DNA from 2 places in the Streptomyces sp. NPDC022552 genome. Region 2 is predicted to be linked to the other one. Evidence: predicted binding sites of a transcription regulator. Region 2 holds the regulator's gene; the other holds the start of a gene.
The links. The regulator HrcA, encoded in region 2, represses chaperone genes, less so after heat shock. The targets are predictions, from matches to a motif close to TTNGCACTCNGNNNNNCNGAGTGCNAA.
Positions count from the first base shown of each region.

Region 1: the regulator HrcA is predicted to act here: its motif matches at 5,987-6,013, upstream of groL (chaperonin GroEL).

Region 1 covers NZ_JBVHGJ010000022.1:44,051-59,785, forward strand. The annotation lists gene ACZ3OF_RS34835 (isochorismatase family protein) at 1-468, opposite strand, end outside; gene ACZ3OF_RS34840 (GlxA family transcriptional regulator) at 573-1,601, shown strand; gene ACZ3OF_RS34845 (DUF2000 family protein) at 1,598-2,077, opposite strand; gene ACZ3OF_RS34850 (AraC family transcriptional regulator) at 2,127-2,972, shown strand; gene ACZ3OF_RS34855 (GNAT family N-acetyltransferase) at 3,017-3,580, opposite strand; gene ACZ3OF_RS34860 (SRPBCC family protein) at 3,577-4,044, opposite strand; gene groL (chaperonin GroEL) at 4,194-5,822, opposite strand; gene ACZ3OF_RS34870 (cold-shock protein) at 6,201-6,404, opposite strand; gene ACZ3OF_RS34875 (MoaD/ThiS family protein) at 6,818-7,096, opposite strand; gene thrC (threonine synthase) at 7,214-8,506, opposite strand; SAM riboswitch class I at 8,524-8,677, opposite strand; gene ACZ3OF_RS34885 (glucosyl-3-phosphoglycerate synthase) at 8,811-9,752, shown strand; gene ACZ3OF_RS34890 (DUF7927 domain-containing protein) at 9,809-11,692, shown strand; gene ACZ3OF_RS34895 (alpha,alpha-trehalose-phosphate synthase (UDP-forming)) at 11,758-13,221, shown strand; gene otsB (trehalose-phosphatase) at 13,229-14,077, opposite strand; gene ACZ3OF_RS34905 (DUF3263 domain-containing protein) at 14,101-14,385, opposite strand; gene ACZ3OF_RS34910 (ABC transporter substrate-binding protein) at 14,398-15,669, opposite strand.
Region 2 covers NZ_JBVHGJ010000002.1:188,091-203,825, forward strand. The annotation lists gene lepA (translation elongation factor 4) at 1-1,390, shown strand, start outside; gene ACZ3OF_RS05705 (AMP-dependent synthetase/ligase) at 1,618-3,492, shown strand; gene hemW (radical SAM family heme chaperone HemW) at 3,575-4,807, shown strand; gene ACZ3OF_RS05715 (DUF3097 domain-containing protein) at 5,030-5,830, opposite strand; gene ACZ3OF_RS05720 (MBL fold metallo-hydrolase) at 5,841-6,572, opposite strand; gene hrcA (heat-inducible transcriptional repressor HrcA) at 6,726-7,745, shown strand; gene dnaJ (molecular chaperone DnaJ) at 7,746-8,885, shown strand; gene ACZ3OF_RS05735 (nitronate monooxygenase) at 9,063-10,139, shown strand; gene ACZ3OF_RS05740 (16S rRNA (uracil(1498)-N(3))-methyltransferase) at 10,136-10,879, shown strand; partial or broken gene ACZ3OF_RS05745 (cytidine/deoxycytidylate deaminase family protein) at 10,944-11,315, shown strand; gene ACZ3OF_RS05750 (hypothetical protein) at 11,342-11,695, opposite strand; gene ACZ3OF_RS05755 (ATP-binding protein) at 11,790-13,133, shown strand; gene ACZ3OF_RS05760 (tetratricopeptide repeat protein) at 13,130-14,215, shown strand; gene ACZ3OF_RS05765 (tetratricopeptide repeat protein) at 14,215-15,303, shown strand; gene ACZ3OF_RS05770 (histidine triad nucleotide-binding protein) at 15,359-15,718, shown strand; gene ACZ3OF_RS05775 (ribonuclease Z) at 15,722-15,735, shown strand, end outside.

The sequences.
Region 1 (15,735 bases), on a different contig from region 2:
GGCGACGACCGTGGGGCGGTTGCCGCGCAGGAACGCGCCCTCCGCCGTGAACGTCACGCACATGTGCGTCATGAATCCGGCGACCACGACGTCCTTGTGCCCGGCGGCGTCCACGTGTTCGGCCAGGTCGGTGCCGACGAAGGCGTTCGGGACCTTCTTGACGACGACCGGCTCGCCCTCGACCGGGGCCACGCTCGGGTGGATCGCGCCGATCTCCTCCCGTATGTCGTACGGCGTGCCCTCACCGCCGTCGTTGACGACGTGCACCACCTTCGCCCCCGCCTCCCGCGCCCGGGCGAGGAGCGCGGCGGCGGAGTCGAGCGCGGCCCGCCAGCCGTCCAGCTCCATCACGCCGCGCGTGTAGGTGTTCTGGTAGTCGACGAGGATCAGCGTCGCGTCGGAGAGCGACGCCGGCGTCTCGTCGAAGCCGTTCAGTTCGCGCAGAGTCGTCGTACGAGTCGTACCCATGGAAGAAATACCCCCTGGCTCGGGCTGTTTCGCTACGTCTGAAACGCTATGGCCGACCCCGACGCGTCGGCAATGTCGCCCAACTTGCAGATACGGACATCGAGATGAGCCCGGTGGAACGACTGATCGTCATCGTCCTCTTCGAGGGCGTCGACCTGCTCGACGTCACCGGGCCGCCGGAGGTCTTCTCGCTCCTGCGCCGCGAGACGGACGACGCGTCCGGTTACCGCGTCGTCCTCGCCGCCGAGACGACGGACCCCGTCACCACCTCCGCCGGCGTACGGATCCTCCCGGACCTCACCTTCGGCGAACTGCTCGGCGCACCGGGCACCCGGAGCATCGACACCCTCCTCGTCCCCGGCTCCGTCGAGGTCGACGACCTGCGGCGGGTCCACGCCCTCGCCGACCCCGCCGTCGTCGACCGGGTGAAGACCCTGGCCGAGCGGACGCGCAGGGTCGCCTCCGTCTGCGTGGGAGCGCACATCCTCGCCGCCGCGGGGCTCCTCGACGGCAGGCGCGCCACCACCCACTGGTCGACCGCCCGCCAGCTCGCCACCGACCATCCGCTGGTCGAGGTCGACGCCGACCCCATCTTCATCCGCTCGGGTGACGTGTGGACGGGCGCGGGGATCAGCGCCTGCCTCGACCTGTCCTTGGCCCTCGTCGCCGAGGACTTCGGCGAGACCGTCGCGCTGCGCGTCGCCCGGCAGCTCGTGATGTACCTGAAGCGCCCCAGCGGACAGAGCCAGTTCAGCGTGCCCCTCGAACCGGTCTCCACGACCCGGCGCATCGAGGACCTCCGCCTCCACATCACCCGCCACCTCGACGAGCCGCTCACCGTCGACGACCTCGCCGCGTACGCGCACGTCAGCAGCCGCCAGCTCACCCGGATCTTCAAGGAGGAACTCGGCGTGACGCCGGGCGTCTACGTCGAGTCGGCGCGCGTCGAACGGGCCCGCGCGGCGCTCGAAACCACCGATGCCACCCTCGAACGGATCGCGTCCGGCTGCGGTTTCGGTACGACCGACACCCTGATCCGGGCGTTCCGGCGCCGCCTCGACACGACACCCACGGAGTACCGGCACCGCTTCCGTACGGGCCCCGTGGAGGATGCGCGCCCGTACGGGTCCTAGGGGTGCATCCGGGCGCCCTTGAGCACCTTGTCGACGGCGTTGCGCGGCCCGTGGACGGCGAGCCCCACGAGATCCAGCCGGTCCCCCGGCACCGCCCGGACCGCCGCGCGGTTGTCCCGGTCGTTGCCGGTCGCGAAGAGCTCGGCGGTGAACACCGCGCGGGGCAGCTCCCGCGCCAGGGCGCGGCCGTGCGCGGCGCCCAGGGTCTCCTTCGTCCCCTCGAAGACGAGGACGGGCTGCCGGAACATGGGCAGGTACGGCGTGCCGTCGGCATCGGCGTACGGCTCGCCGATCACCTCGGGGAGCGCGGAGCCGATGCCGCTGACCAGGAACGCGGTGACGTTCAGCCGCTGCCAGGTCTCCAGGTCCTCGCGCAGCAGGACGGCGATCTTGGTGTCGAAACGCACGGGGGCGTTGTCGGGGGTGACCTCGGGGGTGGTCTCGGGGCCGTTCTCGGCGGTGCTCTCGGTGGTCATACCCTGAGACTGCCCGTCGTCCTGCGGCCCCTTCTTGTACGTTCTTGGCATGGTGGCGCGGCAGGAGGCACGGCAAGAGGTCTCGGCGTGGCGCCCGACGGTCCCGGGTGTCGTGGAGGTCTTCCACGCCCACTTCACCGAGCACGCGTACCCGATGCACGTCCACGACGTGTGGACCCTGCTGATCGTCGACGACGGCGCGGTCCGCTACGACCTGAACCGGCGCGAGCACGGCACCCCGCACGACACGGTGTCCCTGCTCCCGCCCCACGTGCCGCACAACGGCTCACCCGCCACGGAGCAGGGCTTCCGCAAGCGGGTGCTCTATCTGGACCTCACCCAGCTGGACGAGAGCCTCATCGGCGCCGCCGTCGACGGCCCCGACATCGTCGACCCGCTGCTGCGCGCCAGGGTCGGGCAGCTGCACACGGCGCTCACGCACCGGAGCGACGACGAGCTGGAGGCGGAGAGCCGCCTCGCCCTGATCTCCGAACGCCTCCGCGGCCACCTGCACCCCCGCCTCGCCGCCGTACCGGGCCCCCGGGCGCGGGCCGCACGCGGCGTGGCCCACGACCTGCGGGACCTCCTCGACGCGCGCCTGCGCGACGGCCTGCCCCTGACCGAGGCGGCCAAGCTCGTGCACGCGCACCCCACCCACCTGGTCCGCGCGTTCACCTCGACGTTCGGCATCGCCCCGCACCAGTACGTCACGTCCCGCCGCATCGCCGAAGCCCGCCGCCTCCTCCTGGCCGGCCGTCCGGCCGCCGAGGTGGCGCCGGCGACGGGCTTCTACGACCAGTCCCACCTCACCCGCCACTTCCGGCGCCACGTCGGCACCACGCCCGGCCGGTACACCGGGGCCCTGCGCTCCGGAGCGCCTCGGTCGCGGCGCTGAGCGGATCGGACCGCCCCCGAGCCGCCCGGCCACGGCCCCCGAGCTCACGCTCCGCCGTCGTCCCCGGCCGTCGGGACACGCACCCGCCCGTACATGAACATGTCCCGCCGCTCTCCGCCCACTTCCTGCCAGGACCGCAGCAGCCCCTCCCGTACGTACCCGGCCCGCTCCGCCGTCCTCGCCGAGGCCTCGTTCCACGGTTCGACGAGCAACTGGAGGCGGGGGATGCCCAGTTCATCGATCGCCCACTCGCTCAGCGCCGTGAGCGCCGCCCCCGCCGCGCCCTCGCCGCGGCAGGAGGGCGCCACCCAGTAGCCGACGGTCGCGCGGCCTTCGGGGAGGTCGCGGAGCCAGAGGCCGATCATGCCCGCCGGACGGTCGTCGCGGCGGCGGACGATGACGAAGGAGTAGCCGGCGCCCGTCTCGGACCGGCTCCACTGGCGGCGGACGAACCCCTCGCCCTCCGCCTCCGAGTACACCGGCGGGACCGTGGTGATCAGCGGGATGTACGGATCCGTCGACGCCTCCTCCACGAGCGGCAGGTCCGCGCGCTCCCACGGGCGCAGGTCGTACGCCCCGGCCGGCAGCAGCGGCACGTCCAGGCTCACATCGTCTCCAGATAGGCCGCCAGGCGGTCGTACTCCTCCTTGACCCCGGCCTCCATCCCCGTCGCCAGCGCCTGGTCGCGGATCTCCGACGAGGGCCAGAGCGACGTACTGGTGAGCGCCGTGCCGCCGTCGGGCGTGTCGTCGAAGGTGAGGGTGACGTGGACCGGAGGTCCTGGCATGAGCTCGAAGACCTCGGTGTAGACGAGGCGCTCGTTCGGGACGATCTCCTCGTACGTGCCGGAGAAGACGATCTCCCGGCCGTCGGGGGCCTTCTGGCCCCAGCGCCACGTGCCGCCGATGCGGAGGTCGACGTCGGAGATCACCGTGGGCAGGGCGGCCACGCCGTACCACTGCCGTACGTGCTCGGGTTTCGTCCACGCCTCCCAGACACGGGCGGGCGGGGCGTCGAAGGTCCGGGTGATGACCAGCTCGCGGTCGGCCGGTGTCGTCAGCAGCGTGATCATGGATCGCTCCCGCCTTCCGAGAGGCTCCGCCTTCCGAGAGGGGCGGACCGCCCCACCCCACCAGCATCACCCCGAACGCCCGAGGGCGGCACCCCCAGCTGGGGGTGCCGCCCTCGGTCGCGTACAGCGAGGAACTACCGAGCCGAGGCTCAGAAGTCCATGTCACCGCCCGGCATGCCACCCGGGGCGGCCGCGCCGGCCTTCTCGGGCTTGTCGGCGATGACGGCCTCGGTGGTCAGGAACAGCGCGGCGATGGAGGCCGCGTTCTGCAGGGCGGAACGCGTCACCTTCGCCGGGTCGATGATGCCCTCGGCGATGAGGTCCACGTACTCGTTGGTCGCGGCGTTCAGGCCGTGACCGACGGGCAGGTTGCGGACCTTCTCCGCCACGACGCCACCCTCGAGGCCGGCGTTGACGGCGATCTGCTTCAGCGGGGCCTCCAGGGCCAGCTTCACGATCGCGGCACCGGTGGCCTCGTCGCCCGAGAGGTCGGCCTCGAGCTTCTCGAAGACGTTGGAGGCCTGGAGCAGGGCCACGCCACCACCGGCGACGATGCCCTCCTCGACGGCCGCCTTCGCGTTGCGAACGGCGTCCTCGATGCGGTGCTTGCGCTCCTTGAGCTCGACCTCGGTCGCGGCACCGGCCTTGATGACCGCAACACCGCCGGCGAGCTTCGCCAGGCGCTCCTGCAGCTTCTCGCGGTCGTAGTCGCTGTCCGAGTTCTCGATCTCGGCGCGGATCTGGTTGACGCGACCGGCGACCTGCTCGCTGTCACCGGCACCGTCGACGATCGTGGTCTCGTCCTTGGTGATGACGACCTTGCGGGCGCGGCCCAGCAGGTCCAGGCCGGCGTTCTCGAGCTTGAGGCCGACCTCCTCGGAGATGACCGTGCCGCCCGTGAGGATGGCGATGTCGTTCAGCATGGCCTTGCGGCGGTCGCCGAAGCCCGGAGCCTTGACCGCGACGGACTTGAAGGTGCCGCGGATCTTGTTGACGACCAGGGTCGACAGGGCCTCGCCCTCGACGTCCTCGGCGATGATCAGCAGGGGCTTGCCCGACTGCATGACCTTCTCCAGGAGCGGGAGCAGGTCCTTCACGGAGGAGATCTTGGAGTTGACGATCAGGATGTACGGGTCGTCCAGGGACGCCTCCATACGCTCCATGTCGGTGGCGAAGTACGCCGAGATGTAGCCCTTGTCGAAGCGCATACCCTCGGTGAGCTCCAGCTCCAGACCGAAGGTCTGGGACTCCTCGACGGTGATGACGCCTTCCTTGCCGACCTTGTCCATCGCCTCGGCGATGAGCTCGCCGATCTGGGTGTCGGCGGCGGAGATGGAGGCCGTGGAAGCGATCTGCTCCTTGGTCTCGACATCCTTCGCCTGCTCGAGCAGGGCGCCGGAGACGGCCTCGACGGCCTTCTCGATGCCGCGCTTGAGGGCCATCGGGTTGGCGCCGGCCGCCACGTTGCGCAGGCCCTCGCGGACGAGCGCCTGGGCGAGGACGGTCGCGGTGGTCGTACCGTCACCGGCGACGTCGTCCGTCTTCTTGGCGACTTCCTTGACCAGCTCGGCGCCGATCTTCTCGTACGGGTCCTCGAGCTCGATCTCCTTGGCGATGGACACACCATCGTTGGTGATCGTGGGGGCGCCCCACTTCTTCTCGAGGACGACGTTCCGGCCCTTGGGGCCAAGGGTGACCTTGACGGCGTCGGCGAGCTGGTTCATCCCGCGCTCGAGACCGCGCCGTGCCTCCTCGTCGAACGCGATGATCTTGGCCATGTGAAGTGGTCCTCCCGGACATGGGGTGGATAACGCTCCAGGACCGCGCCGACGCCCGCGACGGACGGCCTGCGTGCCCTGTGGTTCCTTGCCCCACCTGGCCGCGGACCTCGTCTGCCCGATCCTCGTAAGCACTCTCACCTTCAGAGTGCTAACGCCAATGATTAGCACTCGGCACAGGAGAGTGCAAGGCCGTCCCGAAGGGACGTCGATGAGGGGTGGCGGTCGGGCGACGGGCGGGGGCAAGCGCCTCTCGATGATCGGAACCCCGTCGCGCCACCTCCCGCGCACGCACGAGGGGTCCGCATCCTGGTCAGGATGCGGACCCCTCGGCGTGAGAACGCGTGAGTGCGTACGTGGTGGCCGATCGCGCCGTGCTCAGACGGCGAGCTTGACCATGTCCGCCTGCGGACCCTTCTGGCCCTGCGAGATCTCGAACTCGACCCGCTGACCCTCTTCAAGGGTGCGGTAGCCGTCCATCTGGATCGCGCTGTAGTGGACGAATACATCCGCACCACCGTCGACCGCGATGAAGCCGTAGCCCTTCTCCGCGTTGAACCACTTGACGGTGCCCTGAGCCATGCCTAACTCCCCTATTACTGGCCCTTGCGCGGGACCCGCACTTCGCGGGACCCGGGTCAGACCCTGCGCCGGAACGCGTCGACCGCGGCTGAATGTATCTGCCCAACTGCCCTCTGCAACAGGTCAATCGGGCGAGAATTCTGGGCATGGCGTAAAGGAGAATTCAGGAGAATTCACTGAATTCCGGGGCAAGTCGGGCCCGGCAAAGTGCGCAGAAGGTACACAACACTCGAACACTTTGGCTGCTTCTTGTCGGGCGCGGACGCATTCTCATATGCGTCTGGCACAAGCAGCGAGGGGAGGCCGGGGGGACTTCCCCAACTCTACCGCGCTCAACCATGCAGAATTGCCCCCTCCGCTTCTCTCGCGGAGGGGGCAATTCGGTTACGCCGGGTAACAGGGCGGCGGAAGGCTCAGCAACCGCCGGCCACCGCGGGGATGATCGAGACGCCCGCGCCGTCCGGCGTCGCCGTCTCCAGGCCCTGCTCGAAGCGGACGTCGTCGTCGTTGACGTACACGTTCACGAAGCGGCGCAGCTTGCCCTGGTCGTCCAGGACGCGGGCCGCGATGCCCGTGTGGTTCTTCTCCAGGTCGGCGATGACCTCGGACAGGGTCGCGCCCTCGGCGGCGACCTCGGCCTGGCCGCCGGTGTAGGTGCGGAGGATGGTGGGGATGCGGACCTTCACGCTCATGGGCTGATCACCTTCGGTGGCTACGGGGCGGGTGCGGGGCGGGCGGGGACGGGGAGCGGGGCGGCGGCCGGAGCGGCCGGAGCACCGGCCGCCCCCGCACCCCGGCGGTCGCGGGCGTCAGCCCGCCAGGCCTGCTTCGCGGAACGCGTCCAGGCTCGGGCGGATCGTCGCGGTCGCCTGCGAGGTATCGGCCACCGCGTCCAGCGTCTTGAGGCCGTCACCCGTGTTGAGCACGACCGTGGTGAGGGCCGGGTCGATGAGGCCGGCCTCGACCAGCTTCTTCGTCACGCCGACCGTCACACCGCCCGCCGTCTCGGCGAAGATGCCCTCCGTGCGGGCCAGGATCTTGATCGCCTCGACGACCTGCTCGTCGTCGACGTCCTCCACCGCGCCACCCGTGCGGCGCGCGATGTCGAGGACGTACGGGCCGTCGGCCGGGTTGCCGATGGCGAGCGACTTGGCGATGGTGTTCGGCTTCTGGGGCCGTACGACGTCGTGACCGGCCTTGAAGGCCGCCGACACCGGCGAGCAGCCCTCGGCCTGCGCACCGAAGATCTTGTACGGCTTGTCCTCGACCAGGCCCAGCTTGATGAGCTCCTGCAGGCCCTTGTCGATCTTGGTGAGCTGCGAGCCGGAGGCGATCGGGATGACCAGCTGATCCGGGATCACCCAGCCGAGCTGCTCGCAGATCTCGTACGCGAGCGTCTTGGAGCCCTCGCCGTAGTACGGCCGCAGGTTGACGTTGACGAAGCCCCAGCCCTCGCCCAGCGGGTCGCCGATGAGCTCCGAGCAGAAGCGGTTGACGTCGTCGTAGTTGCCCTCGATGCCGACGAGCTCACCGCCGTAGACGGCGGCCATGACGACCTTGCCCTGCTCCAGGTCGTGCGGGATGAACACGCAGGAGCGGAAGCCGGCGCGGGCGGCGGCGGCGCCGACGGCGCCGGCCAGGTTGCCGGTGGAGGAGCAGGACAGGGTGGTGAAGCCGAAGGCGCGGGCGGCCTCCAGGGCCTGGGCGACGACACGGTCCTTGAAGGAGTGCGTCGGGTTGCCGGAGTCGTCCTTGACGAAGAGCTTGCCGGGCTCGACACCGAGCTCGCGGGCGAGGTTGTCGGCCTGGACGAGCTTGGTCCAGCCGGGGTTCAGGTTCGGCTTCTCGGCGACGTCCGCCGGGACGGGCAGCAGCGGGGCGTAGCGCCAGATGTTGGCGGGGCCGGCCTCGATCTGCTTGCGCAGCGCCTCGGGGTCACCGGTGGGGAGGTCGTACGCGACTTCGAGCGGGCCGAAACAGAGCTCGCAGGCGAAGATCGGGCCGAGCGGGAAGACTTCACCGCATTCCCGGCACGAAAGGCCGGAAGCGGGACCGAGATCGACGGTCCGGGAGGTTTCGGTGGAAACAGTCTGTACAGCCATGGAGGCGAGGCCCTTTCTCCTCATCTTTCCCATGACGAATGTCGTCATGAGACGGATTTGGCACCTTCCCTAGCCGGGAGCCTCGCTGGCGCGTTGTGTACGCGGACGAGACCGACTGGAGGGTTGCCGGGGCTTCAACGGGCCGTTTCCCTCTGCCCCTCTGGATGAGCGGTATTCGATTGTGTGAAGCGGTTGTGAGACGCGGGTGGGACCCCGACATGCATCGGGCATCCGCGTTGTTCAAGACTGTAACCGAAGGCCCGGAGGGTTGAACCTGCCGTCCGAACCGCGAGATGGAGATCACGTGCTGGAGGAAGTGGAGCGCTGGCTGGGCCGGCGGTCCTGGTCCGTGGCGGACCGTTCGCTCGACCGCATCCTGGCGGCGAAGCACGGGACGACGGTCAGCGTCGTCCTGCCCGCGCTCGACGAGGAGGCGACGGTCGGCGACATCGTCTCCGTGATCCGCCGGGAGCTGATGACCGAGGCCGTCCCGCTCGTGGACGAGCTCGTGGTGATCGACTCCGGTTCCACCGACCGTACGGCGGAGGTCGCGGCGGCGGCCGGGGCGCGTGTCGTGGCGCGCGACGCGATCCTCCCCCGGATACCGGCCGTGCCCGGCAAGGGCGAGGTGCTGTGGCGGTCACTGATGGTGACGCGCGGCGACATCGTCTGTTTCGTCGACGCGGACCTGCGGGACTTCTCCGCCGACTTCGTCACCGGGATCGTCGGCCCGCTGCTCACCGACCCCGACGTCGACTTCGTGAAGGCGATGTACGACCGTCCGCTGGGCGACGCTCCAGGTCAGGGCGGCCGGGTGACCGAGCTGGTGGCACGGCCGCTGCTCAATCTGCACTGGCCGCAGCTGGCCGGCTTCGTGCAGCCGCTCGGCGGCGAGTACGCGGCGCGACGCTCGCTGCTCGAACGGCTGCCGTTCCCCGTCGGTTACGGAGTGGAGCTGGGCCTGCTCGTGGACGCGCTCCACACGGTGGGTCTGGACGCCCTGGCCCAGGTCGACGTCGGGGTCCGCAAGCACCGGCACCAGGACGGCCGGGCGCTCGGACGGATGGCGGCGGCGATCTACCGGACGGCGCAGCTGCGCCTCTCCCGCGGGCATCTCGTGCGGCCCCGGCTGACGCAGTTCGAGCGGGACGACACCGGTTTCACCCCGCGGACGTACGCCGTGGACACCGAGGAACGGCCGCCGATGATCGACATCACGGAGTACACGCACCGCCGCGTGGCGTAACCCCGAATGATGATGCTTTTTGCATACATTTCGGTTTTATGCCGTTCACCCATCGAATGACCACGCTGCTGGCGGCGCTCGGCCTCGCCGCCGGCTCACTCGGTTCGCTCGGCTCGCTCACCCTCGCCGCGGCCGGTCCGGCCGTGGCGGATGTGGTGGAGCCCTTCGGCAAGCGCTACGAAGCGTCGCTCCACGGCGACTTCACGACCATCGGCAACACGGTCATGGGCTGCCCCACCGCCCCCGCCGACCTGGCCGCACGCTGCGCCACAGCGGCCGCGGGTCAGGGCCGCGAGGACAACGACACGTTCGCCATGGAGCGGATCGACACCGCGGCCATGAGCGCCGGATACGGCTCCAGCATCGGCCACGTCGTGATCCCGGTCGGTGCCCGGGTCGCGTACGCCCGGCTCTTCTGGGGCGGCAACGACGGTACGTACAGGGCGCCGAGCGGGGCGCAGACGAAGCGGTGCGACAGCTCCGGCGGCCGCGACGTGGTGACCTCCCCGGGCGACCACGCCACGACCGAGCCGCGCATCAGGGTCGGGGCGGGACCCGAGACGCCGGTGTCGATCGACAGCATGGTGACCGACCCGGCCGACACCGGCGGCCCGCACTACTACACGGGCGAGTCGGACGTCACGGCCGCGTTCGCGGGCGTGACCGGCACCGACATCCGGGTCGCGGTCGGCGACATCTGGGCGGCCGACGGCCAGGGCTGTGTGGCGGGCTGGTCCCTGACGGTGGTCCACGAGTTCCCCGGGCCCGAGCCGGCCTTCGCCCCGGACCGGCGCGCCGTCCGCATCTACGGCGGGCACGTCCTCCAGCGGTCCACCTCCCCCGCGACCACGATCACCGTCGACGGCTTCCACCGGACGGCGGGCAGGGCGCGGGCGAGCGTCACGGCGTACGAAGGTGACCGGAACACGCCGGGCGACCGCTTCCTCGTCGACGGCAGGAACGTCACCGAGGCCCGCACCGGCGACGCCGGCAACTTCTTCGTCGGCGGGCACGACGGCGCCGTGTCGCCCGCGCTGACGAACAACCTGAGCATCGACGCCAAGACCTTCGACATCCCGGAGGGCGCCGTTCCGGCGGGCGCACGGTCGGCGGAGCTGACCTTCACGACAACGGGCGACACGTACGTGCCCACCGCCGTCGCCTTCTCCGTACCGGTGCCGGACCTGGAGATCACCAAGACCGCGAGCCCGCAGAAGGCGAAGCCGGGCGACACCGTCACGTACACGGTCACGGCGCGGAACACGGGCCCCCTCGACCACCCGAACGCCCGGTTCGGCGACGACCTGACGGGGAACCTGGACGACGCCGTCTACAACGGCGACGCGAAGGCCACGATCGGCACGGTGACGTACGAGGCGCCGAAGATCACCTATGTGGGTGACATCCCGGCCGGCCGGACCGCGAAGATCACCTATTCGGTGAAGGTCGGCGACCCGGTGCGCGGGGACGGCACGCTCCGGAACCGCGTCGAGGCCGTGTCGCCACGCTCGAACTGCGGGGAGGGCAGCGAGGACCCGGCCTGCGCCGTGACCCCGGTCGTCGCCCCGCCGAAGCCGGGCCGGACGGACGGCCCGAGCACGAGCCCGAGCACCGGCCCGAGCCCGACGCCTACGCCTACGCCGACGCCGACGCCGACGGCCCCGGCAGACCCGAAGGCCCCGGAGGTCACGGCGTCCCCCTCGCAGACCCCGGCCCCCACACCGACCCCGGTCCCGTACGCGAGCGAGTCCGAGATCGGGCTGCTCGCCGCCCCCACCCCCCACGAGCCGCGCCCGCCCGCCCCGCCCGGCGCCGGCGGCTCCATGGCCGAGACCGGATCGAGCGGTGAGCGGCTCTGGCTGCTCGGCGGCCTCGCACTCGCCCTGGCCGCGACCGGTGTGGTGGCGAAGGCTGCCCTCCGTGGCCGCCGCGAACCATGAGGCGTGGATTCGCCAGAGTCGTATACGTACGTTTGAGCGTTTACGTGACGGGCTAGGTTCGCCACATGGCTTCTGTGCTCGTGGCGTCCAACCGGGGTCCGGTCTCGTACGCCCTCGCCGCCGACGGCACCCTCGGTGCCCGGCGCGGCGGGGGCGGTCTCGTCTCCGGGCTGAGCGCGGTCTCCTCCCAGGACAGCGTGTGGGTGTGCGCCGCGCTCGGGGACGGCGACCGCGAGGCGGTGCGGCGCGGGGTGGCCGAGCCCGGCGTGCGCATGCTGGACATCCCCCCGGAGGTGTACGCCGACGCGTACAACGGGATCGCGAACTCGGTGCTGTGGTTCCTGCACCACCATCTGTACGACGTGCCGCACGAGCCGGTCTTCGACGCGGAGTTCCGGCGCCGCTGGGCGTCGTACCGCGACTACAACAGGGCCTTCGCCGAGGAGCTCGCGGCACAGGCAGACGAGGGAGCGGCGGTCCTGGTGCAGGACTACCACCTGGCACTGGTGCCGGGGCAGCTCCGCGAGCTGCGCCCCGACCTGCGGATCGGCCACTTCACGCACACGCCGTGGGCGTCGCCGGAGTACATGCGGATGCTGCCGGAGGAGATCCGCGAGGAGCTTCTGTGGGGGATGCTCGGCGCGGACGAGCTCGGTTTCCACACCTGGGGATGGGCCCGGTCGTTCATCACCGGCGCGCGCATCGACAGCGCGGGCGGGGCCGCCGAGGGAGCCCTGCGCACCGACGACCCGTGGCGCGGGGTGCACCACCACCGGGCGGGGGGCGCACCTCGGCGCACCCGGGTCCACGTCTACCCCCTCGGTGTGGACGGTGACGAGCTGCGGGAGCTCGCCCACCGGCCGGAGGTCGACGACCGGCTGGCCGGGCTGCGGGCCGAGGTCGGCGACCGGAGGACGATCGTGCGGGTGGACCGTACGGAGCTGTCGAAGAACGTGGTCCGCGGCCTGCTCGCGTACCGGGAGCTGCTCCAGGAGCGTCCGGAGTGGCGCGGCCGGGTCGTCCACATGGCCTCGGCGTACCCCTCCCGCCAGGACCTGGAGGTCTACCGCGCGTACACGGAGGCGGTCGCCCGGCTCGCGGAGGAGATCAACGCGGAGTTCGCCACCGACGACTGGCAGCCGGTGCTGCTGTCGGTGAAGGACGACTTCCCGCGCTCCCTCGCGGCGTACCGGATGGCGGACGTGGCGCTGATCAACCCGATCCGCGACGGGATGAACCTGGTGGCCAAGGAGATCCCGGTGGTGTCGGAGGCGGGGTGCGCGCTGGTGCTCTCGACGGGGGCCGGGGCGTACGACGAGCTGCGCGAGGCGGCGCTGACGGTCAATCCGTACGACGTGTCGGAGACCGCGGCGGCCCTGCACCGGGCCCTGTCGATGCCGGCCGCCGAGCGCGCGGACCGCTCGAAGCACCTCGCCGAGGCGGCGACGGCGCTTCCGCCGCAGCAGTGGTTCCTGGCCCAGCTGAACGCCCTGCGCGACGGCACCGAACCCCCGGCGCCGCCGCGCTGACGGCCTCTCAGGCCTCCGAGGCGCGTACCGCCTCCGCCAGGTCAGTCAGGAACCGCACGACCCCCGGCGGGCCCGGGACCGACAGGTCGGCGCGGTCCGCGAGTTCGTGGACCTCCGTCGAGCCGCTGCAGACCAGCAGGCCCGGGGTGCCGTCCGAGCGGAGCTTCTCCACGGCCGCGAAGGCAGGCAGGTCGCCCAGGTCGTCGCCCGCGTACAGGACGGACCCGGCGCCCACCTCCCGTACGTACTCCGCGAGCGCCACGCCCTTGTCCATCCCAGGGGGGCGCAGTTCGAGGACCATGCGGCCGGGTTCGAGGACCAGGCCGTGGCGGGTGGCGAGGTCGGCGAGCGGGGCCCTGAGCGCCTCGAAGGCCGCCTCCGGGTCGGTGGAGCGGCGGGTGTGGACGGCGACCGCGCGGCCCTTCTCCTCGATCCAGGTGCCCGGCCAGGCGCCGACGCCGTCGAGGAAGCCGGGGAGTTCGGCGCGTACGGCCGCCACGCCGGGGTGGACGGCGGAGGCCTGGACGGTGCCGGTGACCGCGTCCCAGCGCTCCGCGCCGTAGTGGCCTAGGACGACGAGGTGGTCGAGGCCGGGGACGCCGGCGAAGCCGCCGTACCGTACGGCCACGCCGGCCGGGCGGCCGGTCACCACCGCCACCGAGGCGATCCGCGGGGCGAGCGCGGCGAGCGCGGAGACGGCGCCGGGGTGGGCGCGGGCCTGTTCGGGGTCCGGGACGATCTCGGCGAGCGTCCCGTCGAAGTCGAGGGCGACGACGGCCTTCTCCGGGCGCGCGAGAAGCGCGGCCAGACCGTCGCGGCCTGCGGATGTGGTCGGGTGCGGAAGGCTGCTGACCATACGACGACCCTACCGACGCGGGCTCACCGGCGCTGCTCCTTCTCGGCACGGACCCGGCGCAGCCGGTTGACGGTCACCGGGTCGTGCCGCAGGGCGCGCGGGTCGTCGAGGAGGGCGTTGAGGAGCTGGTAGTAGCGGGTCGCGGAGAGGCCGAGCTGCTCGCGGACGGCCCGCTCCTTGGCTCCGGGGCCGGGCCAGGAGCGCCGTTCGAGGGCGAGCACGGCCCGCTCCCGTTCCCCGAGCCCGGAGTCCTGCCCCGCGTCCCCGGCCCCGTCGTCGCTCGGTCCGGAGACGCTCGTGTCGGTCATACGAACAACCTATTACTCCGCGCTCTCGGCCGCCGTCGCCTCACGCGCGATCTCCCCCAGGACGTCGGAGGGCTTCGCCCCCGGGGTGACCGCCTTGCCGATGTTCTGCTTGATGTGGTCGCTGACCTGGGCCCAGGACGTCTTGCCGACCGGCGGGAGCTGGGAGTTCGGCAGCTCCGTGAGGAACTCGCGCAGGTTCTTGTGCTCCTCGTCGCTCTCCATCCGGGAGAACGCGCTGACGGTCACCGGCAGCAGGTCGTTGTCGCCCGCGAACTTCAGCACGTTCTCGTCGCTGAAGACGAAGTCGAGGAAGTCGCCGATCTCCTCGCGGTGGCCGTTCTGCTTGAAGCCCATGATCCAGTCGGCGACGCCCATGGACGCCTTGGCCCGGCCGTTCGCGCCGGGCAGCGCGACCTTGCCGACCTTGACGCCCTTCTTCTCGGCCTCCTGCATGAGCGAGGGGTGGCCGTTGAGCATGCCGACCTCGCCGCGCGAGAAGGCGGCGAAGGCGTCCTTGCGGTTGAGCTTGCCGGGGGCGACCGGGCCGGTGAGCTTCTTCTGGACCAGGTTCGTCTTCAGCCAGTCGAAGGTCTCGACGTTCTGCTCGGAGTCGATCCGGTAGCGGTCGGTGCCGTCGGTGTAGCCGTCGCCGCCGCTGAGCAGCCACATCATCGTCTCGGCCTGGGCCTCCTCCGGGCCGAGCGGCAGCGCGAAGGGGTACTTCACGTCCTTGTCCTTCAGCTTCTCCGCGGCGGCGGCCAGCTCGTCCCAGGTGGTCGGCGGCTTGCTGATGCCGGCCTGCGCGAAGAGGTCCTCGTTGAAGAAGAGCAGCCGGGTGGAGGCGACGAAGGGCAGGCCGTACTGGGTGCGCTTGTGCTCGCCGGCGGAGGCGAGGGGGGCCTGGAAGTTGGCCTGGACGGGGATGGAGAGCAGCTCGTCCGCGGAGTAGAGCTCGTCCGCGGCCGCGTAGTCGGCGTAGGCGCCGATCTGGGCGATGTCGGGGGCCTGGCCGGCCTTGACCATCTCGGCGACCTTGCGGTCGACGTCGTTCCAGGACTCGATCTGGACCTCGACCTGGACGCCGGGGTGCGTTGCCTCGTAGGCGGCGGTGAGCTCGTCCCAGTACTTCTTGGTGGTGTCGCCACCGGTCAGGTCGTAGTCGGCGGCGACCAGCTTCAGGGTCACGTCGCCGGAGTCGCTGCCGGAGAGACCACAGCCGGAGAGACCCGCGGTCATGCCCAGCGCGGCGAACGTCGCGGTCAGTCCAAGAAATCGCCGCTGCACAGCGTTGCCCCACCCTCATGCTCGTCGTTGAGCTGTGATTTTCACAGAAGAGGAAGCATAAGGTCT
Region 2 (15,735 bases):
GAAGTTCTCCGAGGAGCTCGCCAACCTCATCGGCTGCCAGCCCGAGGACGTGCTCAAGGTCTCCGCCAAGACCGGCCTGGGCGTCGAGGCGCTGCTCGACCGCGTCGTCGCGAACGTCCCGGCCCCCGTCGGTGTGGCCGACGCCCCCGCCCGCGCGATGATCTTCGACTCCGTCTACGACTCGTACCGCGGTGTCGTGACGTACGTCCGTGTCGTCGACGGCCAGCTCAACAAGCGCGAGCGCATCAGGATGATGTCGACCGGCGCCACCCACGAGCTTCTGGAGATCGGCGTCTCCTCCCCGGAGATGACGCCGTCCGACGGTCTCGGCGTCGGCGAGGTCGGCTACCTCATCACCGGTGTGAAGGACGTCCGTCAGTCCAAGGTCGGTGACACGATCACCTCCCTGAGCAAGGGCGCCACCGAGGCCCTCGGCGGTTACAAGGACCCGAAGCCGATGGTGTTCTCCGGGCTCTACCCGCTGGACGGCTCGGAGTACCCGGACCTCCGCGACGCCCTCGACAAGCTGCAGCTCAACGACGCCGCGCTCGTCTACGAGCCGGAGACCTCCGCCGCTCTCGGCTTCGGCTTCCGTGTCGGCTTCCTCGGTCTGCTCCACCTGGACGTGATCCGCGAGCGTCTGGAGCGCGAGTTCGGGCTCGACCTGATCGCCACCGCCCCCAACGTGGTCTACCGCGTGGTCATGGAGGACGGCAGCGAGCACACGGTCACCAACCCGAGCGAGTTCCCCGAGGGCAAGATCAACGACGTGTTCGAGCCCGTCGTACGCGCCACGATCCTCGCGCCCAGCGAATTCATCGGCGCGATCATGGAGCTGTGCCAGACCCGCCGGGGCACGCTGCTCGGCATGGACTACCTCTCCGAGGACCGGGTGGAGATCCGCTACACCCTCCCCCTGGCCGAGATCGTCTTCGACTTCTTCGACCAGCTGAAGTCCAAGACGCGCGGTTACGCCTCCCTCGACTACGAGCCCACCGGCGAGCAGGCCTCCAGCCTGGTCAAGGTCGACATCCTGCTGCACGGCGACAAGGTCGACGCGTTCTCCGCCGTCACCCACAAGGACGCCGCGTACGCGTACGGCGTGCGGCTCGTCGCCAAGCTGCGCGAGCTCATCCCGCGGCAGGCCTTCGAGGTGCCCATCCAGGCCGCCATCGGCTCCCGGGTCATCGCCCGCGAGACCATCCGCGCCATCCGCAAGGACGTCCTCGCCAAGTGCTACGGCGGTGACATCTCCCGTAAGCGGAAGCTGCTGGAGAAGCAGAAGGAAGGCAAGAAGCGGATGAAGATGGTCGGCTCCGTGGAGGTCCCGCAGGAGGCCTTCATCGCCGTCCTGTCGAGCGACGACTCCGCCGGCGGCAAGAAGAAGTGATCGGCTGTTTAGCTGACTGATACATCGAACGGGTCTCCGCGCGGACGGCGAGGGGGCCCGTTCGGCGTTCGTTCTGTTATCAACCGGGTATGAAGAGGCGGCCGCCAGGCTCTTACGCGCCGGACTTCGGCCATCTACTCTGATCCCCGAATCGAAGGTTACTCGCCAGTTAGAACGCACCGCCAGATCGCACCACCCGCAGGCATCGCCGCCGCCCGGAGGACGTCGTGAGCGACACACAGACCTTGATCGAGAACCGGCCGCCCTCCGTGGCGACGCTCTTCCTTGAGCGCGTCGAGCGGACCCCGGACGCGGAGGCCTATCGCTACCCGGTACCGGCCGTTTCCGGCCAGGGTCCGGACGAGTGGAAGTCGCTCAGCTGGGGGCAGGCCGCCGAGCGGGTCTTCGCCATCGCGGCCGGCCTCATCGACCTGGGCGTACAGGCGGAGGAGCGGGTCGCCCTGGCCTCCTCCACCCGGGTGGAGTGGATCCTCTCCGACCTCGGCGTGATGTGCGCGGGAGCCGCCGTCACCACGATCTACCCGCAGACCAACGCCGAGGAGTCGGCGTTCATCCTCTCCGACTCCGAGTCCAAGGTGCTGATCGCGGAGGACGCGGCGCAGGTCGCCAAGGCCCGCGAGACCCGCGCCGACCTGCCCGGTCTCCACCACGTCGTCGTCATCGACCCCACGGGCGTCGAGAGCGACGACTGGGTCCTCTCCCTCGCCGAACTGGAGAAGCGCGGCCAGGCGTACCTGGAGAAGCACGCCGACGCGGTCAAGGCGCGCGTCTCGGCCATCACCGCCGACCAGCTCGCCACCCTCATCTACACCTCGGGCACCACGGGCCGCCCCAAGGGCGTCCGCCTCCCGCACGACAACTGGTCGTACATGGCCAAGGCCATCGCCGCGACCGGCCTCGTCACCGGGGACGACGTCCAGTACCTCTGGCTGCCGCTCGCGCACGTCTTCGGCAAGGTGCTCACCTCCGGCCAGATCGAGGTCGGCCACGTCACCGCCGTCGACGGCCGCATCGACAAGATCATCGTGAACCTGCCGGTGGTCCAGCCGACCTACATGGCCGCCGTGCCCCGCATCTTCGAGAAGGTCTACAACGGCGTCGCCGCCAAGGCCCGCGAGGGCGGCGCGGCCAAGTACAAGATCTTCCAGTGGGCGGCCGAAGTGGCCCGCGAGTACGCCAAGGTCACCCAGGACAACTTCCGCCGCACCGGCACCGCCTCCGCGCCCTTCGGCCTCACCGCGAAGCACAAGGTCGCCGACGCGCTCGTCTACAAGAAGCTCCGCGAGGCCTTCGGCGGCCGGCTGCGCGCCGCCGTGTCCGGCTCCGTCGCGCTGGCGCCCGAGATCGGCTTCTTCTTCTCCGGCGCGGGCATCCACATCCTGGAGGGCTACGGCCTGACGGAGTCCAGCGCCGCCTCCTTCGTCAACCCGGGCGAGGCCTACCGCACCGGCACGGTCGGCAAGCCGCTGCCCGGCTGCGAGGTCCGGATCGCCGACGACGGCGAGATCCTGCTGCGCGGCCCCGGCATCATGCAGGGCTACCACGGCCTGCCCGAGAAGACGGCCGAGGTCCTGGAGGCGGACGGCTGGTTCCACACCGGGGACATCGGCGAGCTGTCCGCCGACGGCTATCTGCGGATCACGGACCGCAAGAAGGACCTGTTCAAGACCTCGGGCGGCAAGTACATCGCGCCGACCGAGATCGAGGGCCAGTTCAAGGCCGTCTGCCCGTTCGTCTCCAACATCGTCGTCCTCGGCGCCGACCGGAACTACTGCTCCGCGCTCATCGCGCTCGACGAGCCCGCCATCCTCGGCTGGGCCGCTGAGCACGGCCTCGGCGGCAAGGCGTACGCGGAGGTCATGGCGGCACCGCAGACCCAGGAGATGGTCCAGGGGTACGTGGACCGGCTCAACGAGGGCCTGCAGCGCTGGCAGACGATCAAGAAGTTCCGTCTGCTGCCGCGGGACCTGGACGTGGAGCACGGTGAGCTGACCCCGTCGCTGAAGATGAAGCGACCGGTGGTGGAGCGGACGTACAAGGACCTGATCGAGGAGATGTACGCGGGGGCGCGGGAGGCGTAACCGCCGCGGCTCGGCAAGCCGCGGCCGGCCGGGTTGTCCACAGGCCGGCGGCTTACCTCGGGCAGTACGGGACAATGGGCTCATGCCTTCCGTACTGCCCGATGGTGAGCCCATGCCCGAGGACGGGGCGCTGCCCGCGCACGCCCTGGAAGGGGCCCGGGAGCGGCCGCTCGGGTTCTATCTGCATGTGCCGTACTGCGCGACGCGCTGCGGCTACTGCGACTTCAACACGTACACCGCGAGCGAGCTGCGCGGTGCCGGAGGCGTGCTCGCCTCCCGGGACAACTACGCGGGGCAGGTCGTCGAGGAGATACGCCTCGCCCGGAAGGTGCTGGGCGACGACCCGCGGCCGGTGCGGACCGTCTTCGTCGGCGGCGGTACGCCGACGCTGCTCGCGGCCGGTGATCTCGTACGGATGCTGGGGGCGATCCGGGACGAGTTCGGGCTCGCGGACGATGCCGAGGTGACCACGGAGGCGAACCCGGAGTCGGTGGATCCGGCGTACCTGGCGGAGCTGAGGGCCGGAGGCTTCAACCGGATCTCCTTCGGCATGCAGAGCGCCCGGCAGCACGTCCTGAAGGTCCTCGACCGTACGCACACCCCGGGGCGGCCCGAGGCGTGCGTCGCGGAGGCGCGGGCGGCGGGCTTCGAACACGTCAACCTGGACCTGATCTACGGGACGCCGGGGGAGTCCGACGACGACTGGCGCGCCTCGCTCGAGGCGGCGATCGGGGCGGGCCCCGACCATGTCAGCGCGTACGCGCTGATCGTCGAGGAGGGGACGCAGCTGGCGCGGCGGATCCGCCGCGGCGAGGTCCCGATGACGGACGACGACGTGCACGCGGACCGGTACCTGATCGCCGACTCCGTCTTCGCGGAGGCCGGCTTCGAGTGGTACGAGGTGTCGAACTGGGCCACGTCGGAGGCCGGGCGGTGCCTGCACAACGAGCTGTACTGGCGCGGTGCCGACTGGTGGGGCGCGGGGCCGGGGGCGCACTCGCACGTCGGGGGTGTGCGGTGGTGGAACGTGAAGCATCCGGGGGCGTACGCGGCGGCGCTCTCCTCCGGGAGGTCGCCGGGCGCGGGGCGCGAGGTCCTCTCGGCGGAGGACCGTCGCGTGGAGCGGGTGCTCCTCGAGCTCCGGCTCCGGGAGGGCGTGGAGCTGGAGCTCCTGCGCCCCGTGGGCCTCGCGGCCGCGGAGAAGGCGCTCGCGGACGGGCTCCTCGCGGCGGAGCCGTACGCGGCGGGGCGGGCGGTCCTGACGCTGCGGGGGCGGTTGCTGGCGGACGCGGTGGTTCGGGACCTGGTGGACTAGGGCGGTCGGGTCGCCCTTGGGCGGGGCGGTGAGCGCGCGGGCGCCCCTGGGCGGGCCCGAGGGGCGCCCGCCCCTGTTCCGGGGGCCCGAGGAGGCGCCGCCCCTGTGCGGGGGCGCGAGAAAGGCGCCGCCCCTGTGGGGCTGTGCCCACCCGTTCCGCACTGCGGAACGATTGCCCACAACGGGCGGGGCTGAACGGCGCCCAAGACCGGGCGGCTGGGGCTAGGGCGCTGTCACGAAGTCGATCAGTTCTTCCACTCGGCCCAGGAGCGACGGTTCCAGGTCCTTGTAGGTGTGGACCTTCGACAGGATGTGCTGCCAGGCCGCTCCCGTGTTCTGCGGCCAGCCCAGTGCCTGGCAGACGCCCGTCTTCCAGTCCTGGCCCCTGGGGATCACCGGCCATGCCGCGATGCCCACCGACGACGGTTTCACCGCCTCCCAGACGTCGATGTACGGGTGGCCCACGATCAGAACGTCCGGGGACGAGACCTGCGCCGCGATGCGCGACTCCTTGGAGCCCGGCACCAGGTGGTCGACCAGGATGCCCAGCCGCGCGTCCGCCGCCGGGGCGAAGTCCGCGACGATCGCCGGGAGGTCGTCGATGCCCTCCAGGTACTCCACCACCACGCCCTCGATGCGCAGGTCGTCGCCCCAGACCCGCTCCACCAGCTCCGCGTCGTGCCGGCCCTCCACGTAGATCCGGCCCGCCCGCGCCACCCGGGCCCGCGCGCCCGGGACCGCGACCGAGCCGGAGGCCGTACGAGTGGGGCGCGTCGGACCGGCCGCGGGACGGACCAGCGTCACCACCTTGCCCTCCAGCAGGAAGCCCCGCGGTTCCATCGGGAACACGCGGTGCTTGCCGAAGCGGTCCTCCAGGGTCACCGTGCCCGCCTCGCAGCGGATCACCGCCCCGCAGAAGCCCGTGGAGACCTCCTCCACCACGAGGTCCACCTCCGCCGGTACCTCCGGCACCGGGGCGGATCGCTTCCAAGGGGGCGTCAGGTCCGGGTTGTAGCTGCGCATTTGGGCGACGTTATGCGACGGAGAAGCGCCGTGCCAGCTCATCCCGCTGGCGCCGTACGAACGCCGCGTCCACCACCGCCCCGTGCCCCGGCACGTACATCGCGTCCTCCCCGCCCAGCGACAGCAGTCGGTCCAGGGCCGCCGGCCAGCGTGATGGCAGCGCGTCCGGGCCCGCCTGGGGCTCTCCCGACTCCTCCACCAGATCGCCGCAGAAGACGATCTCCGGCACGCCGCGCACGCCGGGCACGAAGAGCGCCAGGTCGTGCGCCGTGTGGCCCGGGCCGATGTTCGCCAGCAGCACCTGGCGGCCCCCCAGGTCGAGCGTCCACTCCCCGGAGACGGAATGGTGCGGCGCCACGAGCGTGTCGGCCGCCTCCGTCGCCGCCGACTCCTCCACCCCGTGCCGTACCGCGTCCTCCCGCAGCGCGTGCCGCTCCCGTCGCAGCAGATCGTCCACGCCCACTGCGCCGAACACCTCCGCGCCCGCGAACACCGCCGTGCCCAGCACATGATCGAAATGGGGGTGGCTCAGTGCGATGTGCGTCACTCTCCGGCCGCCCGTGAGCGCCTCCGCCTGAGCCCGCAGCTCCGCGCCCTCGGCGAGCGTCGAGCCCGTGTCGTACAGGAGGACGGCCTTCTCGCCCATGACCAGGCCCACCGTGGCGTCCCAGCCCGGCAGCCGCCGCCTCCCCACCCCGTTACCGAGCCGCTCCCAGCCGTACTCTTCCCAATCGACATCCATACCGCGACGCTATCCGCAACGACGCGACCTCCGACGCGGCCTCCTTGCCAGGAGCGATGCCCGCCGCCGTACACTGGCCGGGGGATTCCTGGCACTCGAACAGGGCGAGTGCCAAATGCGGAGCAACCGATACGACAGCTGGAGGTGTGCGCGATGCTCAGCGAACGCAGACTCGAGGTGCTGCGCGCCATCGTCCAGGACTATGTCGGGACGGAGGAGCCGGTCGGCTCCAAGGCGCTCACGGAGCGCCACAAGCTCGGCGTCTCGCCCGCCACCGTGCGCAACGACATGGCCGTCCTGGAGGACGAGGGCTACATCGCCCAGCCTCACACCAGCGCCGGACGCATCCCGACCGACAAGGGCTACCGGCTCTTCGTCGACCGGCTCGCCGGCGTCAAGCCGCTGTCGACGCCCGAGCGGCGCGCGATCCACAACTTCCTCGACGGAGCCGTCGACCTCGACGACGTCGTCGGGCGTACGGTCCGGCTGCTCGCGCAGCTGACCCGCCAGGTCGCCGTCGTGCAGTACCCGTCGCTGACCCGCTCGACGGTCCGGCACGTGGAGCTGCTCTCGCTGGCCCCCGCCCGGCTGATGCTCGTGCTGATCACGGACACCGGCCGGGTGGAGCAGCGCGTCATCGACTGCCCGGCGCCGTTCGGCGAGACCTCGCTCGCGGACCTGCGCGCCCGGCTCAACAGCCGGGTCGTCGGCCGCCGTTTCGCGGACGTGCCGCAACTGGTGCAGGATCTTCCGGAGTCCTTCGAGGAGACGGAGGACCGCGGCACGGTCTCGACCGTGCTCGCGACCCTGCTCGAAACCCTGGTGGAGGAGCATGAGGAGCGGCTGATGATCGGCGGCACCGCCAATCTCACCCGCTTCGGCCATGACTTCCCCCTCACGATCAGGCCCGTCCTCGAAGCCCTTGAGGAGCAGGTCGTGCTCCTCAAGCTGCTGGGCGAGGCCAAGGACTCGGGCATGACCGTACGGATCGGGCACGAGAACGCCCATGAGGGCCTCACCTCCACGTCCGTCGTCGCGGTCGGCTACGGTTCGGGCGACGAGGCAGTCGCCAAACTCGGCGTGGTCGGACCGACCCGCATGGACTACCCCGGAACGATGGGAGCGGTACGCGCAGTGGCACGTTACGTCGGACAGATCCTGGCGGAGTCGTAAGTGGCCACGGACTACTACGCCGTACTCGGCGTACGCCGCGACGCGTCCCAGGACGAGATCAAGAAGGCATTCCGGCGGCTCGCCCGCGAGCTGCACCCGGATGTCAATCCCGATCCGAAGACGCAGGAGCGGTTCAAGGAGATCAACGCCGCCTACGAGGTGCTGTCGGACCCGCAGAAGAAGCAGGTCTACGACCTCGGCGGCGACCCGCTGTCCGCGTCCGGCGGCGGCGGTGGAGCCGGTGGCTTCGGCCAGGGCGGCTTCGGGAACTTCTCGGACATCATGGACGCGTTCTTCGGTACGGCGTCGCAGCGCGGGCCACGCTCGCGCACGCGCCGCGGCCAGGACGCCATGATCCGGCTGGAGATCGACCTCAACGAGGCCGCGTTCGGCACGACCAAGGACATCCAGGTCGACACGGCCGTCGTCTGTACGACCTGTTCGGGTGAGGGCGCCGCCCCCGGCACGTCCGCCCAGACCTGTGACATGTGCCGCGGCCGCGGTGAGGTCTCGCAGGTCACGCGGTCCTTCCTGGGCCAGGTCATGACCTCGCGCCCCTGCCCCCAGTGCCAGGGCTTCGGCACCGTCGTCCCGACCCCGTGCCCCGAGTGCGCGGGCGACGGCCGGGTCCGCTCGCGGCGCACGCTGACCGTGAAGATCCCGGCCGGTGTGGACAACGGCACGCGGATCCAGCTCGCGGGCGAGGGCGAGGTCGGCCCCGGCGGCGGCCCCGCCGGCGACCTGTACGTCGAGATCCACGAGGTCCCGCACGAGACCTTCCAGCGGCGCGGCGACGACCTGCACTGCACGGTCACCATCCCGATGACGGCGGGTGCGCTCGGTACGAAGGTGCCGTTGCAGACGCTCGACGGGGTGGAGGAGGTCGACATCCGCCCGGGCACCCAGTCCGGCCAGTCGATCCCGCTGCACGGGCGCGGCATCACACACCTGCGCGGTGGCGGCCGTGGCGACCTGATCGTGCACGTCGAGGTGACGACGCCGTCGAAGCTCGACGCCGAGCAGGAGCGGCTGCTGCGCGAACTGGCGAAGCTGCGCGGCGAGGAGCGGCCGACGGGTCAGTTCCAGCCGGGACAGCAGGGCCTGTTCTCGCGGCTCAAGGACGCGTTCAACGGCCGGTAGGCGTGATTGCCGGGGGTCCGGGGGTTGTCCCCCGGGTCGGCACGGTCAGCCGGGACAGCAGGGCCTGTTCTCGCGGCTCAAGGACGCGTTCAACGGCCGGTAGGACTGGGCGTGGCATGCCTGGAAGGGCGGTATCCGCAGGGCGGATGCCGCCCTTCCGTATGACACGATGCCTGCATGTCCACCGCGCTGAACGATCTCTCCCGATACCCGATCGTGCAGGCCCCCATGGCGGGTGGAGCGTCCTGTCCGGAGCTCGTCGGGGCCGTCTGCGAGGCCGGCGGGCTCGGGTTCCTCGCCGGGGGGTACAAGACCGCCGGCGGGCTGTACCAGGAGATCAAACAGGTGCGCGGGCTGACCGGTCAGCCCTTCGGCGTGAACCTCTTCATGCCGCCCGGCGGGCAGCCCGGTGACCCCGCGGCCGTCGAGGTGTACCGGCACCAGCTCGCCGGCGAGGCCACCTGGTACGAGACGGCCCTCGGCGACCCCGACAACGGGCGCGACGACGCCTACGACGCCAAGCTCGCGATCCTGCTCGAGGACCCGGTCCCCGTCGTCTCGTTCACCTTCGGCTGCCCCGACCGGGACACGTTCCAGGCCTTCGCCCGCGCCGGTACGTACACGATCGTCACCGTCACCTCGCCCGACGAGGCCCGGGCCGCCCAGCGGGCCGGGGCCGACGCGGTCTGCGTGCAGGGTGTGGAGGCCGGCGGGCACCAGGGCACGCACCGCGACGACCCGGACGCCGCGCTCGCCGGGACCGGGCTCCTCACGCTCGTCACCCAGGTCGTGGAGGCCGTGCGGCTGCCGATCGTCGCGGCCGGCGGGATCATGCGCGGGGCCCAGATCGCCGCGGTCCTCGCCGCGGGGGCCGACGCCGCCCAGCTCGGTACCGCGTTCCTCGTGTGCCCCGAGTCGGGGGCGCACACGCTGCACAAGCAGGCCCTGACCAACCCCCTCTTCGTCCGCACCGAGCTCACCCGGGCCTTCTCCGGCCGCCCGGCGCGCGGGCTCGTCAACCGCTTCATGCGCGAGCACGGGCCGTACGCCCCCGCCGCCTACCCCGAGATCCACCACCTCACCGCGCCCCTCCGCAAGGCCGCCGCCACGGCGGGCGACGCGCAGGGCATGGCCCTGTGGGCCGGCCAGGGGCACCGGCTGGCCCGCGACCTCCCGGCCGGCCGGCTGGTCGAGGTGCTGGCCGCCGAACTCGACACCGCACTCACCGCGCAGGCCCACAGGAGCGCCTCATGACCGCACCCGTCTTCGTCGTCGAGGCCGTCCCCGGCACCGGCACCTTCCTCCTCGACGGCCCCGAGGGCCGCCACGCCGTCTCCGTGAAGCGGATGCGCGGGGGAGAGGACCTCGTCCTCACGGACGGGCGGGGCGCCTGGGCCGACTGCGTCGTGCTCACCGCCGAGGGCAAGGACCAGCTGACGGTCCAGGTCTCGGGGACGTACGAGGATCCCGAGCCCGCTCCCCGTATCACCGTCGTCCAGGCGCTGCCGAAGGGCGACCGGGGCGAGCTGGCCGTCGAGATCATGACGGAGACCGGCGTCGACGCGATCGTGCCGTGGGCCGCGTCCCGCTGCATCACCCAGTGGAAGGGCGACCGCGGTCTGAAGGCGCTCGCCAAGTGGCGGGCGACCGCGCGCGAGGCGGGGAAGCAGTCGCGCCGCACGCGCTTCCCCGAGGTCGCCGACGCGATGACCACCAAGCAGGTCGCCACGCTCCTCGCGGGCGCCGACTTCGCCGCCGTCCTGCACGAGGACCGGGACCACCCGAGCGGCGCGCTCGCCGACGCGTCCCTGCCCGCCGAGGGCGAGATCGTGCTCGTCGTCGGGCCCGAAGGGGGCGTCTCTCCCGAGGAGTTGGCGGCGTTCGAGGCGGCGGGCGCGAAGCCGTACCGACTCGGCCGCAGTGTCCTGCGCACCTCCACGGCCGGTACGGCGGCCACCGCGCTGCTCCTCGGACGCACGGGCCGCTGGAGCTAGTGCCGCATCAAGGACACCCCGGTCGGCGCTCGCCGTCGCCCGGCACCCGACGGAAGCAGTCCGGATGACCGCGCAGACCCACCGCGTCGACCACGAACTCGTCCAGGCCGCAGCGCACATCGCCCGCACCCGCTGCCGGGGCGACAACCACACCATGGCGGCCGCGGCCCGTGCCCGGGACGGCCGGATCATCACCGCGGTGAACGCCTACCACTTCACGGGGGGTCCGTGCGCCGAGCTGGCACTCATCGGCGCGGCAGCCGCCCAGGGCGCCCACGAGCTGGACACGATCGTGGCCGTGGGCGACCGCTACCGGGGGGTCGTTTCCCCGTGCGGCCGGTGCCGTCAGGTCCTCCTCGACTACTTCCCCACCCTCAAGGTCATCGTCGGGGAACACGACCGCGTCCGGACCGTCCTCATCACCGACTTGCTCCCAGCTCGACGCCGAGCAGACCGCGCCGCTCAGGCTGACACCAGCGCGTCGAACAGCGGCCAGCCGTCGCTCTCGTGGAGGCCGTGGGCCGTCGGGAGGAGGCCGCGTGCCGTGGCCTCGTCGAGGAAACGGCGCACCACCCCGGGCTCGTTGAGGTTGAGGTAGCCGTCTCCGGTGTCCGCGACCTGGCCGGCGCCCATGTACCCGCCCTGCGTCACCCGGCCCGGGCCCTCCTGGAAGACCAGGCGCAGTTGGGCGTGCGGGGCGTCGGCGCGGCGCAGCGTCAGCAGTTCCCGGCAGGGCGGATGCAGATGGCCGACCGACCAGAGCCAGACCGTGCCGTCCACCACCAGCCTGCGCGGTACGCGGTCTCGTCGACTCATGGGCCCACCGTAGGCCGGGAACCCGGTGGTCCGGCAACCAGGATTTCGGCAACCCGGTGGGCGCGGACGGTGGGCCGGTTCATAGGGTGACCGCATGTCCGACGAGTCTCCCCTGATCCGTAGTCTGCGCGCCGCGGTCGCCGCCGCGCCCGAAGACGTGCCCCTGCGGCTCCACTTCGCCGAACTGCTCCTCGCCGAGGGGCGCGGCGACGAGGCCGTCACGGAGGCCGCCGTGGCGCTCCAGCACGCGCCGGGCGACCGGGCGGCCCGTGCGCTGATGGTGCGCGCGATGGGACTGCCCGCCGCGACCGAGGAAGCCGCCGCGCCCGCCACGAGCGAGGCGGCCCCCGCGACCGAGGCGGCCCCCGCGACCGCCGCGGTCCCGGAGGGCCCCGGGACCCCTGCCCAGCCCTCCCCCTTCGACTGGAGGGCGGCCGAGCAGGAGGTCGGGGACCTGGTCGGGCCCCGGTTCGTCGAGAGCGGCAGCGGTACCGGCGACGACCTGGAGCAGCCGCTCACCGCCGACGGCAGCGGCGACCCAGGGGACGCCTCCGCCTGGGACGTCGACGCCCCCGGCTCCGTACGCCTCGCCGACGTCGGGGGCATGCAGGAGGTCAAGGACCGCCTGGAGGCCGCGTTCCTCGCCCCCATGCGCAACCCCGAACTCCGCAAGCTGTACGGCAAGTCCCTGCGCGGCGGCCTCCTCCTCTACGGGCCGCCCGGCTGCGGCAAGACCTTCATCGCCCGCGCCGTCGCCGGTGAGCTCGGGGCGAGCTTCATATCGATCTCGCTCGCCGACATCCTCGACATGTACATCGGCACGTCCGAGAAGAACGTCCACGACATCTTCGAGACCGCCCGCGCCCAGGCCCCCTGTGTCGTCTTCCTCGACGAGCTGGACGCCCTCGGCGCCAAGCGCTCCCGTACGCACCACGGCGGGCTGCGCAACGTCGTCAACCAGCTCCTCACCGAGCTCGACGGCGTCGACGGGGCGGAGAACGAGGGCGTCTTCGTGCTCGCCGCCACCAACGTGCCCTGGGACGTGGACCTCGCGCTGCGCCGCCCCGGCCGCCTCGACCGCACCCTGCTCGTGCTGCCGCCCGACGCCCCGGCCCGCGAGGCGATCCTCCGCTACCACCTGCGCGAACGGCCCATCGAGTCGGTCGACCTCGGCAGACTCGTCAAGATCACCGAGGACTTCTCCGGCGCCGACCTCGCCCATCTGTGCGAGACAGCCGCCGAGTCCGCGCTCCTCGACTCCGCCCGCACCGGCACCGTACGCATGATCAACATGAAGGACCTGCTGGGCGCGGCCAAGCAGATCAAGCCGTCCAGCGAGTCCTGGTTCGCCTCCGCCCGCAACGTGGCGATGTTCGCCAACGACGGAGGCATGTACGACGACCTGGTCACCTATCTGAAGAAGAAGCGGAAGCTGTGAGCGTGAAGCACCCGCAGTTCGAACAGGCCGAGCTGCTGTACGACATGGGCCGGTACGGCGAGAGCCGGGAACGGGTCGCCCGGTACATCGCCGAGGCCCCCGACGACCACCACGCCCTGCTGCTGCTCGCTCGCTGCCTCATCGCCGAGGAGCGGCCCGCCGAGGGCCTCGCAGCTGCGGACGCGGCGCTGACCTACGCACCCGACTTCGCCTTCGGGCACTACATCCGCGGTGTCGCGCTGCGCCGGGCGGGGCGGCCCCACGACGCCGAAGAGGCGATGCGGGAGACCATCCGTCTCGACCCGCACTACTGGGCGCCGCGTGCCGTGCGCGCCGAGCTGATGCCCTTCGTGAGAGACCGGTTCCCCGGAGGCGACGCGGCGGCGGTCGTCGAGGGGCTCGCGGAGGCACAGGAGGCCGTCCGGCTCGGACCGGACGAGACCCGCGCGTGGGAGGCCCTGTACAAGCTCGCCCTCTTCAACCGGCGCCCCGACCTCGCGGACGAGGCCGTCCGGCAGCTCCTGCGGATCGACCCCACCAACACCCTCGCCGTGACGATGGCCACCGAGGAGGAGGCCGCCAAGCCCGGCACCTCCGTCGCGCAGGCGGCCGACCTGTACGCCGGCGGTCTCGCCGCCGCGCCCGACGCCAACTGGCTCCGCAGGGACCTCGACAAGGCCGTCTACCGGATGCTGCGAGGCACCCGGTGGCTCGCGCTGCTCTGCCTGGTCATGGCGGGCGTCGTCGTCGACATCTTCCCGACGGACGGCGAGGACGCGAAGGAACTCCCGGTCCACCTCGGCACCCGGCTCTGGGCGCTCGCGCTGATGGCGGCGGTGTGGGGCTTCGGCGCCCTGCGGCGCTATCAGCGGATGCGCACCGGCGCCCAGCTGACCGTACGCGCCCTCGTGCGGCGGCTGTTCTGGCCCCGGGTCGTCCTCGGGCAGGCTGTCCTGGCCACGCTCTGCGCCCTGCTGATCGTCCTCGTGCCGTGGACCGACCGGACCGTTCCCCAGGTCCTGTTCTGGCTCGGACTCGTACCGAACCTGCTCAGCATCACGCACGACCGGAACAAGGTCTGATGAGCCCCGCGCTGGACCGGGCCGACGCACTCTTCGACGTCGGCCGGTACGAGCAGGCCGCCGCGCTCGCCGCCCAGCATCTGACCACCGACCCTCAGGACGCCGCCGCGCACGTCCTGCTGGCCCGCTGCCGGCACCGGCTGTCTCGCGAGCAGGAGGCCCTCGACTCGGTCGAGGCGGCTCTGCGCGCCGACCCCGACTCGCTGCCGGCCTGGCTGATGCGTACCCACGTCCTGCTCGCGCTGAAGCGGTACGAGGAGGCGGAGCGGTCCGCCCGGTACGCCGTCGAACTCGCCCCGCAGTACTGGGGCAGCCACTACGCCCTCGGCACCGTCCTCGACCGGTCCGTCCGCGTCGAGCGCCGGCGCGAGGGGTACGAGGCGGCCCGGGCCGCCGTCGCGCTCGCCCCCGAGGAGAGCGACGCGCACTTCCTCGTCGGCCTCACCGCCCACCGCACCGGCAACCACCGCGTCGCCCAGCAGGCCTACGAGACGGCGCTGCGCCTCAACCCGGAGAACAGCGAGGCGCACAACAACCTCTCCCTGCTGCATCTGCGCCGCCGCTGGCTCCGGCCCGGGGCGTGGACGAAGGCCGCCGAGGGCTTCGTCGAGTCCGCGGCGCTCGACATGAACGACCGGCAGGCCCGCTACAACCTGGAGACCATGGCCTGGGGCACCGCCGCGGGCGCCCGCTGGGTGGCCCTGCTCGGCTTCTTCGCCGCCGGCCTCGGCGGGGCGCCGCTGCGGAACGGCGGGTCGGGCGCGGATGCCCTCGTCCCGTACCTGATCGGCGCGGTCGTCCTCGTCGGCGGCTGGGCCGGCTGGGCGGTGTGGATGGCCCGGCGCATCCCGCCGCGGCTGCGCCGCCCGCTGCTCCTCGTCGCGCGCAACTGCCGACCCGTGCTCGCCATGGCGATCTCCGTCGGACTGCTCGCCCTGCACTCGGTGGTGTCGATGGTCGTGGGGACGCTGGGTCCCTCCGTCGTCGTGGCGCTCGGCTTCCCGTGCTTCTGGGCCGTGATCATCACGTACTGGGTGAGCCGTTCCGCCCTGCAGCGCCGCGCCCCCGCGGCCGAGCGCGGCCGGTGACACGGCCGATACGATGCCGGAGTAACCGATCATCCAAGGCGAGGAGGCCCGGGCCATGGCCGGAGAGCCGCAGAGCGACTGCCTGTTCTGCAAGATCGCGGACGGGGAGGTTCCGGCGACGATCGTGCGCGAGACGGAGACCACCCTCGCCTTCCGGGACATCAACCCGCAGGCGCCCACGCACGTGCTCGTCATCCCGCGCGTCCACTACCCCGACGCCGCCAGCCTCGCCGCCGCCGCGCCGACCATCGCCGCCGACGTGCTGCGCGAGGCCGGAGAGATCGCCGCGCAGGAGAAGGTCGACGGCACCGGCTTCCGGATCGTCTTCAACACCGGCGTCGGTGCGGGCCAGACCGTCTTCCACGCCCACGCGCACGTCCTCGGCGGCCGCGGCCTCAACTGGCCCCCCGGATAAGCCGTGTCCGTACGTGA